Linked DNA regions of Roseiflexus sp. RS-1. The protein of the gene in region 1 binds, or shares a complex with, the protein of each later gene. Links are inferred from orthologs where the notes say so. Each region holds a gene or a part of one and is shown on either strand. Other genes may lie near its edges.

Region 1 (3,250 bases):
TCCTGGCAATCCTGTGATACTATAGTCGCTGTTTGATCGACACGCGCCCGATGCCTCTGCCGGCAACGGCGCTTCCTTATTGTTATCTGGCAGAATATCTTTGCAGGAGCGTGACTGTGGGGAGCAAAATCAAAGTTGTGTTGACGCAAGACGTTGCCAATCTTGGCGTTGCTGGCGAGATTCGTGAAGTGTCCGGCGGATACGGTCGCAATTATCTCATTCCGCGCGGGATGGCAGTACTGGCGACGCGCGGGCAGATCAGGCAGGCCGAAGAGCGCCTTGCCGCGCAACGGCGGCGCGAAGAAGCAACGCGCCGCGATGCACAGGCAATTGCTGCACGCCTGCACGGGCAAACCCTGCGCTTCACCGCGCGCGTTGGTGAACTCGACCGGTTGTACGGTTCGATCACCAGCAGCGATATTGCCGGGAAGATTGGCGAGATCCTCGGCGTAGAATTCGACCGCCGCAAGATTCAACTGGAGGAGCCGATCAAGCGTATCGGCATCTATCCGGTAACGATCCGCTTGATGGCGGGCGTCGAGGCAGTGATCAACGTCGTTGTTGAGGGCGAGGAAGGGGCGATCCAGTTGCCCCCCGATCCAGAGACAGTCTGACCATCTGCGACATTCGATAGGACATCCGGTCTGGATAATGTGCCACGGCAAAGCGCCCTGGCACATTATCGCTTCTCAGGGTGCATGTGGACAGACGTGGGATAACCTGTCGAGAACCGGGTGAAAACGCTTCGACATCGCGTGACGCCAGAAAAGGGCGCTCCTCTGGAAAAAGTGGCGTTCGACGCCGGGGATCATATGACCACACTTCCCGATCTCCCACATAGTATCGATGCTGAGAAGGCAACGCTCGGCTCGATCCTGCTTAATCGCGATGCCATTATTGCCATTGCGCCCTGGCTGCAGGCGGATTACTTCTACCTGCAACGGCATGTTCAGATCTACGAAGCAATGCTGGCATGCTACAACGCCCGCATTCCCCCCGACACCCGCACCGTCGCCGAGGAACTCCGTCGCCGCAACCAGCTCGAAGCGGTCGGCGGCGTGCTCTACCTGGCAGAACTCGTCGATAGCGTCCCAACGTCGTACCACGTCGAATACTATGCACGGATCGTCGAGCGCACCGCTCTGCTCCGTCGCCTGATCGCAGCTGGCGGCAAGATTGCTGCGCTGGGGTACGATGAGCAGCAGGATATCGAGACAACACTCGATCTTGCCGAACAGACCCTGTTCGAAGTCTCCCAGCGCCGCACCAACCAGGATTTCATTCACATCGGTCAGGTCATCGATGCGTACTACGAGCAGATCAACTACCTCCAGGAGCATCGTGGCGAAGTGGTCGGGTTGCCGACCGGCTTCCGCGATCTTGATCAACTGACCGGCGGATTGCAGCGGAGCGACCTGATCATTCTCGCAGCGCGTCCCGGTGTGGGCAAAACCAGCCTGGTGATGAGCATTGCCCACAATGTCGCCACGCAGTACCAGGGAACGGTCGGCATCTTCAGCCTGGAAATGAGCCGCGAACAGTTGGTGCAGCGTCTGCTCTCGATGGAAACCTCGATCGACACGCATCGCCTGCGCCTGGGGCAGTTGCGCGAGGAAGAAATGGAGCGCGTCATCAGCGCGATGGGACGCCTGGCAGCCGCTCCGATCTATATCGAAGATACCGCAGGGTTGAGCATCATGGACGTGCGCAGTCGCGCGCGACGACTCCAGGCGCGCGCCGGAGTAGACCTGATCATTATCGACTACCTGCAACTGATGCAGGGACGCCGCTCCGAGAATCGCGTGCAGGAGGTGAGTGAGATTTCGCGCGGGTTGAAGGCGCTGGCGCGTGAGTTGAATGTGCCGGTGATTGCACTTTCGCAACTCTCGCGCGCCGTTGAAGGGCGCACCAGCCACGTACCAATGTTGAGCGACCTGCGCGAGTCGGGGTCGATCGAGCAGGATGCTGACATTGTGATGTTCATCTATCGTGAAGAGTTGTACGACCCGAACACTGATAAGAAAGGCATCGCCGAGATACACATCGCCAAACATCGGAACGGTCCTGTTGGCGTGGTGCCGATGCGTTTCGATCCATCGACGACACGGTTTATGGATCTGACCTATCGCACACCGGAGGGATACTGATACACCTGCTTTTTGGGACAATCCCTGTTGGAATGATGAACGTCTCGATATATAATCGTTGTAGAACATGCATGTTATGCATACAGGAGTGCAGGCGCGGATGACGTTCACCGGTTTCACAACTGACACCCTGGTCGGGCTGCCGGTTGAGTTCTTCACCGAGGTGCTGCCGCAGATCACGCTTCCCAGCGAACTCAAAGTCACGCTGCACGTGTTCTATCGCCTGAGCCGCCAGCGTGGACCGGCACCACGGCGGATCAGTTGGGACGACCTGGCGGCGGATCGTGTCTTGCGACGCGGGTTGCGCGCCATTACACGCTTACGTCCACCGGAAGAATTACTTGCTGAGGGGATTGACGCCGCCGTGCGTCGCACCACCCTTCTCCACGTTGCCCTGCCCGATGGCGCGCGCAGCGTCAGCTGGTATGTCGTAAACACTGCTGCCAACCGTGCGTGGGTCGAACAGGTGGGTCAGGCGGGCGCCGTACTCACCCCCAACCCATCCGTGCCCGACGAGCGCCCGTCGCTGATAACCCTGTACGAGCAGAATATCGGGCTGGTGACCCCCATGCTGCTCGACGACCTGCGCGAAGCGGAGGAGCGCTACCCGGCGCACTGGATCGAAGATGCACTGCGGGAAGCGGTGCGTGCCAATGTCCGTTCGTGGCGTTATGTCAAAAAGATACTCGAGAGGTGGGCTGCCAATGGACGAAACGATGCGCAGGATCGCGCCGACCGACCTATCGATGTCGAAAAATACACCAGCGGCGCCTACGGCGATCTCTTCCGCCGCGGCAGCGACGTCTCCGACCTCCAGTAGCGCGGAATGTCCGCACTGCGGCGGCGCCGGTTTCTACAAGAAAGCGGTTCCTTACGGTCATCCCGATTTCGCCAGACTCTTTCCGTGCGTCTGCAAACTGGCGGAACAGGAGCAGCGCGACGCGGCGCGTCTGCTGGAGATCAGCAACCTGGCGGCGTTCCTCGATAAGACGTTCGAGACCTTCAACCCCAATGTACCCGGCGTGCGCCGCGCCTATCTGCGCGCGCAGGAGTACGCCCGCCATCCACGCGGATGGCTCATTCTGTTCGGCAACTATGGCTGC
Region 2 (3,237 bases), 1.1 Mb from region 1 along the record:
CCTGCTCCGGGCGCCAGTCAGCAGCCAGTTGCGTCCGGTACGACTCGAGGTATTCGCCGATCTCGATCTTCTGTGCAAGCAGGATCTCCTGGCGCGCATTGAGCAGCGGCACCCGCCCGATCTCGCGCAGGTACATCCGCACCGTATCATTAACACTGATGCCTTCAACGTTCAGATCATCGAAATCACCCTCTTCCTCGAAGGGGATATCGATCTCCGCACCGCCGGTGATCATTTCGTCGCGGGTTGCAATGCCGGCTGCCTGGAGCGCCTGCTGAATCTCCGCCAGACGGTCGCTATCGGCGTCGCTATTTGCCAGGAGTTGCGCAATCTCGCCCTCGGTGACGAACCCGCGTTGCTTGCCTATTGCCAGCAGATCGCTCAGGCTGGTGATGGTTTGCGGCTCTTCTTCGGGTTCCCGTGAAGCGCCAGCCAGCTCATCATCCAGATCGTCCAGCATCAGATCATCGTCCAGAAGTGACTCGTTTGCGTTTTCCATCGAAACCTCCGCAGGCAACCACTGCCAATCCCTGTCAGCGTAACCCGGATGTCCATGTGCATAGTGCTGAGAAGATCCGGCAGCAGAGATGTGCGGCTCTTGTTGCGTCTCACACATCTGCTTGTCACGTCTACACTTACCCGGCGGCGAATCGCGCTTCGATACGAACAACTACAGCGTATGCAGGGCGTGCAGGTCGGTATATGCTGCACTGCGACGCGGGATGCTCAGCATGTTGATGAACTGTTTGACCTGCACCAGTTGTTCGAGCAGCATCTCCTGATCTGTTTCTCCCGTCGCCTCAGCCTGCATGCGCGCAATCTGCGCAAGCCAGCGTTTTGCGACGTCGCGCTGAAGGATTGTAGCACATTCCAGTGCGTCGTTAACAATCCGGTACTCCTGAGGTTGCGGTGCGTGCAATCCCAGCACCCGCTGCGCGACATCGTTCAACGGCGCGCTGAGCGTCTGCGCCCATGTCTCCGGGTCGCTTCCGCCAGGCGCTGCGATCCAGGCGCGCCACAACGCCCGGCACTCGTCGCGCGCGAACAACTCGTCAATCGTGCCGCTCAACAGCGATTGGAGCGCCGGATAGGGCGACAGGTCGCGGTGGAGTTTTTCTTCGACCGCTGCCCGCGCTGCCGGGAAGCGAATGACCCATCCCAACAGGTATTCTTCCTGGGTTGGGGTGGGTGCGGATGACCTGGCTCCGTCAGGCGGCGACTGCTCTGCTGTCCTGGTCGCACGCGGTTGATCCGCCGGACGATGACGATCTTCCGGGTGCGCTTTTCCACCCAACGCTGCAAGTATATACCGCTCTTCGACATCGATCAGTCGCGCCAGCACCTGGACGTAGTGCGCCTGCTCGACCGGACTGGCAATCTGGTTGAGCAGCGGAGCGACACGTTCGACCGCCTCAGCCTTGCCTCGTCCGCTCGACAGGTCGAGGTCGGACGTCAATGCTTCAATGTAGAAATCCATCGCCGGGCGCGCAGCTGCCAGCGCAGCACGCCACCGGTCCGGGTCTTCCTGAATGACTTCGTCCGGGTCTTTCCCTTCAGGAAGGGTCAGGATCCTGATCTCGACATCCTGCTGGCGTTGTAGCCCGATCACGCCGTGCGGCGAGGTGATAGCGATCAGTTCGCCTTCGGGCTGACTCTGCAATGTCTGAAGCCCTTTCAGCGTTGCGCGCACGCCAGCGGCGTCTGCATCGAGCGCCAGATACACCGTGCGCGCCAGTTTCTTCACCTGTGCCACATGATCAGCGGTTAGCGCCGTGCCAAGCGGTGCAACGACATTGCGAAAACCATGCTGGTGGGCAATGATGACATCAATGTACCCTTCGACGATCACGGTTGCATCGGCATGACGGATCGCATCGCGCGCCAGGTCAAGCCCGTATAACACCTTTCCTTTATCGAACAGCGGCGTTTGTGGCGAGTTCATGTACTTTGGTTGGGCATCACCCAGCGCCCTGCCGCCGAACCCGACAATCTCGCCGCGCGCATTGCGGATCGGAAACATCAACCGGTTGCGAAACCGGTCGTAGTACCCGCGTGTTTCGTGATGGATCGCCAGACCGGCCGCTTCGACTTCTTCCGGCGAAAAGCCGCGTCGCCCGGTCAGGTATCCGAGGAGCAACTCCCAGTCGTCGGGGGCGTACCCGAGCAGGAACGCTTCGCCGGTGGCATCGTCGATCCGTCGGCTGGCAACATAGGCGCGCGCGGCTTCACCACGCTGCGATTTCACCAGCATATGGCGGAAGAATGCAGCGGCAGCGGCATTCGCCTCGAGCAGGCGCGTGCGCAGCCGGTCCTGCTGCTCTTCATCTTCGGTGCGCGGCTGCAACTGCACCCCCGCCCGCTGCGCGAGACGCTCGAGCGCTTCACGGAACTCCACACCCTCACGACGCATCAGAAAGTCGAACACCGATCCCGACGCCTTGCATCCGAAACAGTGAAAACTCTGCGTATCAGGAAATACGTGGAATGCAGGCGTGCGCGTGTTCGGGTGGAAGGGACAAAAACCGACATAACTCCGCCCCATCTTCCGCAACGGCACATACGCCGAGATAAACTCGACAATATCGATCTTTTCTTTGATCTGATCGGTGATGCCAGACATACTCATCGAATCGGTTCGGTCACAGCGGCTTTCCTTTAGCGAGAAAACTGGAGCGCGCGCGTCGCGGGTCACCGTGTCACCGTGTTGGGGCACGGCATGCCGTGCCCCAACACGGCAAGCCGCGCTCCAACACACGGCAAGCCGTGCCCCAACACACGGCAAGCCGCGCCCCAACACACGGCAAGCCGCGCCCCAACACACGGCAAGCCGTGCCCCAACACACGGCATGCCGTGCACCTATGCGCTCCATGTGCGCGGCACGTACAGGTCGTTGAACACCTTCAGCGCAAAACGATCGGTCATACCGGCAATGTAATCGACGACGGCACGCTCGATCGGTTCGCTGCGTTCCTGATTGATCCGCAGCAGGTCGGCGGGAAGTTGTTCGGGATGGTTCATAAAATGGCGGTACAGCAACTCGATCATCATATGAACCTTCCCATCGTCCGCCTTTGCCTTTGAACCGAAATAGACGCGTTCGTACAGAAACTCGCGCAGCGCGTTGGTGGCTTTCAGGACATCGGGACTCATCGACAGTTCTGGCGGATCGGGGGGCGGCTCTGCTCCGGTTGCCCACCAGTTGTGATCGATCAGGTCGCAGACCATGGTATCCAGGC

The links.
Region 2: the proteins of dnaB (region 1) and dnaG are in contact, whole or in part, in a crystal structure (PDB 2R6A), measured with the Geobacillus stearothermophilus proteins. The link is inferred for Roseiflexus sp. RS-1 from one-to-one orthologs. Residues at the interface, in WP_033016901.1 of Geobacillus stearothermophilus: Ser13, Glu15, Ala16, Gln18, Glu91, Leu92, Asp94, Ala95, Val96, Pro97, Thr98, Ala99, Ala100, Asn101, Tyr104, Tyr105, Ile108; in WP_049624496.1 of Geobacillus stearothermophilus: Lys456, Leu457, Leu458, Pro459, Ala460, Asn463, Ala464, Leu467, Leu535, Leu536, Ile537, Ala538, Gln544, Glu545, Asp548, Tyr549, His552.

Annotation. Positions count from the first base shown.
Region 1 is NC_009523.1:1,432,891-1,436,140, reverse strand. What follows is about bases 53-2,979. They hold dnaB (replicative DNA helicase), read left to right. Parts: upstream 53-812; coding sequence 813-2,147; downstream 2,148-2,979. Other genes in these bases: ROSERS_RS05925 (ATP-binding protein), read left to right, coding at 2,894-2,979; ROSERS_RS05930 (DnaD domain-containing protein), read left to right, coding at 2,248-2,967; rplI (50S ribosomal protein L9), read left to right, coding at 117-614. Also shown: more of ROSERS_RS05925, read left to right, coding at 2,980-3,250. UniProt on the Escherichia coli protein: The main replicative DNA helicase, it participates in initiation and elongation during chromosome replication. Travels ahead of the DNA replisome, separating dsDNA into templates for DNA synthesis.
Region 2 is NC_009523.1:367,135-370,371, forward strand. What follows is about bases 146-3,059. They hold dnaG (DNA primase), read right to left. Parts: upstream 2,621-3,059; coding sequence 671-2,620; downstream 146-670. Other genes in these bases: rpoD (RNA polymerase sigma factor RpoD), read right to left, coding at 146-499; ROSERS_RS01500 (deoxyguanosinetriphosphate triphosphohydrolase), read right to left, coding at 2,858-3,059. Also shown: more of rpoD, read right to left, coding at 1-145; more of ROSERS_RS01500, read right to left, coding at 3,060-3,237. UniProt on the Escherichia coli protein: RNA polymerase that catalyzes the synthesis of short RNA molecules used as primers for DNA polymerase during DNA replication.